Regions from separate parts of the Pseudomonas sp. O230 genome, predicted to be linked through region 1. Evidence: predicted binding sites of a transcription regulator. Region 1 holds the regulator's gene; the other holds the start of a gene.
What was found. The regulator FliA, encoded in region 1, starts transcription of late flagellar genes. The targets are predictions, from matches to a motif close to CTAAAGTTTNNNNNNNNNNNGCCGNTAA.
Positions count from the first base shown of each region.

Region 2: a site for FliA is predicted at 1,509-1,536, ahead of ACI77H_RS10140 (flagellar protein MotY). Genes of this name have one in related genera too.

Region 1 covers NZ_JBJGXN010000002.1:570,488-573,898, forward strand. Annotated here, with positions in the region: gene ACI77H_RS05955 (chemotaxis protein CheA) at 1-261, opposite strand, end outside; gene ACI77H_RS05960 (protein phosphatase CheZ) at 308-1,096, opposite strand; gene ACI77H_RS05965 (chemotaxis response regulator CheY) at 1,119-1,490, opposite strand; gene fliA (RNA polymerase sigma factor FliA) at 1,658-2,398, opposite strand; gene fleN (flagellar synthesis regulator FleN) at 2,395-3,225, opposite strand; gene flhF (flagellar biosynthesis protein FlhF) at 3,342-3,411, opposite strand, start outside.
Region 2 covers NZ_JBJGXN010000004.1:267,888-271,298, forward strand. Annotated here, with positions in the region: gene rnt (ribonuclease T) at 1-399, opposite strand, end outside; gene pyrC (dihydroorotase) at 396-1,442, opposite strand; gene ACI77H_RS10140 (flagellar protein MotY) at 1,602-2,510, shown strand; gene ACI77H_RS10145 (argininosuccinate synthase) at 2,640-3,411, shown strand, end outside.

The DNA.
Region 1 (3,411 bases):
TTCCGAGTCGACGCGACGTTCACCCTTGCGCAGGATGTCGAACACGTTCTCGGCGATGTGACAGCACTCCACCAGCTCGTTGAGCTGGAGGAAGCCGGCGCCCCCTTTTACAGTGTGAAAACCGCGAAAAATTGCATTGAGCAAATCCGCATCATCCGGTCGGCTTTCAAGCTCGACCAGCTGTTCGGACAGTTGCTCTAGAATCTCGCCGGCCTCAACCAGGAAATCCTGAAGGATCTCTTCATCGGCGCCGAAGCTCATTAAGGGTGTGCTCCTACAGGTCTAAAAACCTAAAATGCCTAAAATTCTAAAACCCTAGGCTGGATAGCAAGTCGTCCACATCGTCCTGACCGGACACAACGTCTTCTCTTTTATCGGCATGAATCTGCGGACCTTCACCCTGAGAGAGATGTTTTTGCGGATCTTTTTCTGCAAGCATCGCTTCACGGTCATGTTCGATGCCCGCAAAGCGGTCCACCTGACTGGCCATAAGCACGAGCTTGAGCAGGTTGCTTTCAACTTCGGTGACCAACTGGGTCACACGCTTGATCACTTGACCGGTGAGGTCCTGGTAATCCTGAGCGAGCAGAATGTCGTTGAGGTTGCTCGACACCGCGCGGTTGTCCGCGCTGCTGCGTGTCAGGAAACCGTCGACACGCCGTGCCAGTTCACGAAACTCCTCAGCCCCGACTTCGCGACGCATGAACCGCCCCCAGTCCGTGCTCAGCGCCTGGGCTTCATCGCTCAGGCTGTTGACCAGCGGCGTGGAGTTTTCGACCAGATCCATGGTGCGGTTGGCTGCGGCCTCTGTCAGCTTGACAACGTAACCCAGACGCTCGGTGGCATCTGTGATCTGGGACACTTCCTCGGCTTGCGGCATGTGCGGGTCAATCTGGAAATTGACGATCGCGCTGTGCAGCTCGCGGGTGAGCTTGCCCACTTCCTGATACAGGCCGCGGTCACGGGTCTGGTTGAGCTCATGGATCAGTTGCACAGCGTCGCCGAACCTGCCTTTTTCAAGGCTTTCGACCAGTTCGACCGCGTGTTTTTTCAGGGTCGATTCAAAATCGCCCTGTGAAGATTCTTTGTGGTCCATAGCTCCCCCGTGGCGCAGTTTCTCAACCGATGCGTTCGAAAATCTTCTCGATTTTGTCTTTCAACGCCTGGGCCGTGAAGGGTTTGACCACATAGCCGTTTACGCCGGCCTGGGCCGCTTCGATGATCTGCTCGCGCTTGGCTTCAGCGGTCACCATCAGCACCGGCAGGTGCTTGAGCTTTTCATCGGCGCGCACATGGCGCAGCAGATCGATACCGGTCATGCCCGGCATGTTCCAGTCCGTTACCAGAAAGTCGATGCTTCCGCTGTTGAGAACCGGAATGGCAGTAACGCCATCGTCGGCCTCGACCGTGTTGGTGAACCCAAGGTCACGCAACAGGTTTTTTATGATCCGCCGCATCGTTGAGAAGTCATCAACGATGAGGATTTTCATGTTCTTGTCCAATTCGACCTCCAAGCAGTCTTAAACGCACCCAGCACCTGGACGCGCCATTTCAATCAATCCGGCAAAGCACTCAATGACTGTCTGGAGCACAACAGATCGCGACCGGCGCAGTTCAACACCACACCAGCCACGTTCGCAGTGTCCCCACACTGCCTTCAGCGCGCTCGCCACTCCCCCAAACGCCCCCGCAAACGGGCCGCGCACTGGCTGTGTAACTGGCTGACCCGAGATTCGCTGACCCCCAGGACCTCACCGATTTCCTTGAGATTCAACTCTTCGTCGTAGTACAGCGCCAACACCAGTCGCTCACGCTCCGGCAAATTGGCAATCGCGTCCGCCAGCGCTGCCTGGAAGCGTTCATCTTCCAGATCGCGTGACGGCTCGAGATGAGCACTCGCGCCATCCTCATGCAGCCCTTCATGTTCGCCGTCCTGCAACAGATCGTCGAAACTGAACAAGCGACTGCCCAGGGTGTCGTTCAAAATCCCGTAGTAATCGTCGAGACTCAATTGGAGTTCGGCCGCAACTTCGTGATCTTTAGCGTCACGGCCGGTTTTAGCTTCAATCGAGCGAATTGCGTCGCTGACCATGCGGGTATTGCGGTGGACCGAACGTGGCGCCCAGTCCCCTTTGCGCACTTCATCAAGCATGGCGCCGCGGATTCGAATGCCCGCGTACGTCTCGAAACTCGCGCCTTTGCTGGCGTCATATTTGGTCGATACTTCTAGCAGGCCGATCATCCCGGCCTGAATCAGGTCTTCGACCTGGACACTGGCCGGCAGTCGTGCCAGCAAGTGGTAGGCAATGCGTTTGACCAGTGGCGCGTAACGCTCGATCAGCTCGTACTGCGCGTCACGTGCCGACTTCTTGTAGAGGTTGTAACCGCTGGCTGTCATAGCACGGGTCCTGCCGTTTGTTGCACGAGGCGCTCGACGAAAAACTCCAGGTGCCCACGCGGGTTGGCGGGCAGCGGCCAGGTATCGACCTTTTGTGCGATGGCCTTGAACGCCAGGGAGCACTTGGATCGCGGGAAGGCTTCATAGACCGCGCGCTGCTTCTGCACAGCCTTGCGCACGCTTTCGTCGTACGGCACCGCACCGACGTATTGTAAGGCGACGTCAAGGAAGCGGTCCGTGACCTTGGTCAACTTGGCGAACAGGTTGCGCCCTTCCTGCGGGCTCTGCGCCATGTTGGCCAGGACGCGGAAGCGATTCATGCCGTAGTCGCGGTTGAGCAGTTTGATCAGGGCGTAGGCGTCGGTGATCGAGGTCGGCTCGTCGCACACCACCAGCAAGACTTCTTGCGCGGCGCGAACAAAACTGACTACCGAGTCACCAATACCCGCAGCGGTGTCGATCACCAGCACGTCGAGGTTGTCGCCGATATCACTGAAAGCCTGGATCAGGCCGGCGTGCTGAGCCGGGCTCAGGTGCACCATGCTCTGAGTGCCGGACGCCGCAGGGACGATGCGAATGCCGCCGGGCCCCTGCAACAGCACGTCGCGCAGTTCACAGCGGCCTTCGATGACGTCAGCCAGGGTACGTTTGGGTGTCAGTCCCAGCAGGACGTCGACGTTCGCCAGCCCCAGATCGGCGTCCAACAGCATGACGCGCCGGCCGAGCTCAGCTAGAGCCAGGGACAAGTTCACTGACACGTTAGTCTTCCCGACGCCACCTTTGCCGCCGGTCACCGCGATCACCTGTACGGGATGCATGCTGCCCATGTTATTTCTTTACCTTGTCTTGCATAGACGGAGGCCACATTACTGGCTGCGCGTTCATCATCTGAACAATGCATGGCAGACCATCGATGTAGGTACAAAAACTGTTCATTAATACCTCAGCCAACCTGCTTGGTCGGGCTGTGATAAATATCAGCGAACATGTCAGCCATGGCTTCTTCGCTGGGT
Region 2 (3,411 bases), on a different contig from region 1:
ATGACCGACCAGAATCGCCCGTTTGCAGCCGTTGGCTTTCAACGCCTTGCGGATGCCACGGAAGATGTCGGTCAGCGCCGCTTCTTCACTCACTGCCATGCGCAGCGGGTGATCGAGTTTGATCCCGGTGAACTCCAGCGCCGCCGCTTCGATGTTGGCGCCTTCAAAAGGCTCGACGCGGAAGAAGTAGGTGTGATCAGGGTATACAAAACCCTTCTCATCCATGGCGATGGTGGTGGCGGCTATTTCCAGCAAGGCGTCAGTGGCAGAGTTGAAACCACCGGTTTCAACGTCGACAACGACTGGCAGGTATCCACGGAAGCGAGCTGCCATCGGGTGGCGTGGACCACCTCCGCCGCCTTGACCGTCCTGTTCGTCGTCGAAATGGTCTTCACTCACGCGTGTTCCTCCAGCAGGCGCCAGCGCAGTTTTTCACCGGCGCGCAGCGGGATAACGGTCAGCTCGCCAAATGGCAGGCTGGTTGGGGCGGTCCACTCATCGCGGACCAGAGTAATGCGATCGGTGTTTACCGGCAGGCCATAGAAGCGCGGGCCGTTGAGGCTGGCGAAGGCTTCGAGCTTGTCCAGCGCGTTACGTTGTTCGAACGCTTCGGCGTACATCTCGATCGCCGCATAAGCGGTGTAGCAACCGGCACAGCCGCACGCGGCTTCTTTGGCATGCTGGGCGTGAGGCGCCGAGTCGGTGCCGAGGAAGAACTTTTCGCTGCCGCTGGTGGCGGCGTCGAGCAGGGCTTCCTGGTGGGTATTGCGCTTGAGTATCGGCAAGCAATAGAAGTGCGGCCGAATCCCGCCCACCAGCATGTGGTTGCGGTTGTACAGCAAGTGATGCGCGGTGATGGTTGCGCCGACGTTGGCCGGGGCCGCGTTGACGAACTGCACGGCGTCAGCGGTGGTGATGTGTTCGAACACCACTTTGAGCGTCGGGAAACGCTCGACCAATCGACGCATGTGCTCATCGATGAAGATTTTTTCGCGGTCGAACACGTCGACATCGCCACGGGTGACTTCACCGTGAATCAGCAAGGGCATCCCGACTTCGGCCATAGCCTCGATCGCCGGGAAGATCTTGTCGATACTGGTGACGCCAGAGTCCGAGTTGGTGGTCGCGCCGGCCGGGTACAGTTTGGCGGCGTGCACGAAACCGCTGGCCTTGGCTTCACGAATTTCTTCGGGCTGGGTACGGTCGGTGAGGTAAAGCACCATCAACGGTTCGAAACGGCTGCCGGCCGGACGTGCAGCGAGAATCCGCTGGCGATAGCCGTCGGCTTCAGCGGCGTTGCGCACCGGAGGTACCAGGTTGGGCATGATGATGGCGCGACCAAAGGTGCGCGCGACATCCGCAACGGTATTGGTCAACACGGCACCATCGCGAAGATGAATATGCCAGTCGTCGGGACGCAGCAGGGTCAGGCGGTCGGACATGAGGGGATTCCAGGCGGGTCAAACTGAGGGGAATGCTACCGGAAAAGACTCTCTCAGGCACTCGCTATCAAGTTTTGCAGGAAGCTTCCGATATCCAACAGGTATGCCGTAAACATGTGTGTGTCGGTCTTTTTGTTGTAGAAGCCAGTGGAGCCTCCCGTGCGCCAGCGTTATTTAGCCTTGCTCAGTGTGTTTGCCAGCCTTCCCGCAATGGCGCTCACTTTCCAGACCCGTCTGGAGAGCATCGAGTGGACGGTCGAAGGGGACAAGTTCGAGTGCCGCCTGACTCAACCGATCACCGATTTCGGTTCCGGTGAGTTCGTTCGCCGCGCCGGCGAGCAGGCGACGTTTCGTCTGAAAGCCTATAACTCGATGGTCGGCGGCGGCTCGGCGACCCTGTTGGCGGCCGCAGCACCCTGGCAGCCGGGGCGTGGCGACATCAACCTCGGCTCCGTGCAGATCGGCAGCGGCAATGTGCTGTTTAACAGTTCGCAAGTTCAGGCCGGGCGCCTGATCAGTGGCCTGATGGATGGGCGAAGCCCGGTTGTCCGACACTATTCGGGTGATGGCCGGGTGTCGGAAGTGCGGTTGTTGCCGGTCAAGTTCAGCAAGGCGTTTAACGATTATCAGGGCTGTGTGGCGAAGCTGCTGCCGAAGAATTTCGAACAGGTCAAACAAACGCAGATCGGCTTTCCCGGCGACGGTCTGGATCTCGATGCGCAAGCCAAGGCTCAGTTGCAGGTGATGCTGGAGTTCATGAAGGCCGATCCGACGGTCAATCACATCGAACTCGACGGCCACTCCGACAACAGTGGCAATCGCCTGACCAATCGTGACTTGTCGCGGCGACGGGCTCTGGCGGTCATGGAATTCTTCAAGGCCAACGGGTTTCAGGAATCGCAGATCACTGTACGTTTTCACGGCGAGCGCTATCCCTTGGCGCCCAACACCAACTCTGCCAATCGGGCGAAGAACCGTCGGGTCAATGTGCAGCTCGCACGGGTCGCCCCCACCGAGCACCCGGCGCCTCAGGCAACAGCAGCGGCGAGCGCGGCGAAGACGTCCTGAACCGGCTGTCATCGTCGCCCGTTCGACATAATCTGTCGCTTCGTCGTCATAAGCTGTCGCGCCTCTGTAAATTATTCTGCATGACCGGTAGACTTGACGGCTTTCCGTAGAACCCCGTGGAGTGATGGCATGGCGGACGTAAACAAGGTCGTTCTGGCGTATTCCGGCGGCCTGGACACTTCGGTGATCCTCAAGTGGCTGCAGGATACTTATAACTGTGAAGTGGTGACCTTCACCGCTGACCTGGGTCAGGGCGAAGAGGTCGAGCCGGCCCGCGCCAAGGCTCAGGCCATGGGCGTAAAAGAAATCTACATCGACGATCTGCGCGAAGAATTCGTGCGTGACTTCGTATTCCCGATGTTCCGCGCCAACACCGTTTACGAAGGCGAGTACCTGTTGGGTACTTCCATCGCTCGTCCGTTGATCGCCAAACGCCTGATCGAAATCGCCAACGAAACCGGCGCTGACGCCATTTCCCACGGCGCCACCGGCAAGGGCAACGACCAGGTTCGTTTCGAACTGGGTGCGTACGCCTTGAAGCCAGGTGTGAAAGTAATCGCTCCGTGGCGCGAATGGGACCTGCTCTCCCGTGAAAAGCTGATGGATTACGCTGAAAAGCACAACATCCCGATTGAGCGTCACGGCAAGAAAAAATCCCCGTATTCGATGGATGCCAACCTGCTGCACATCTCCTATGAAGGCGGCGTGCTGGAAGACACCTGGACCGAGCACGAAGAGGACATGTGGAAGTGGACTGTCTCCCCGGAGAAGGCTCCAGACAAGGCGCAGTACCTGGAACTGACTTACCGCAACGGCGACATCGTTGCACTGGACGGCGTTGAAATGACGCCGGCCACCGTACTGGCGACCCTCAACCGCATTGGCGGCGAACACGGTATCG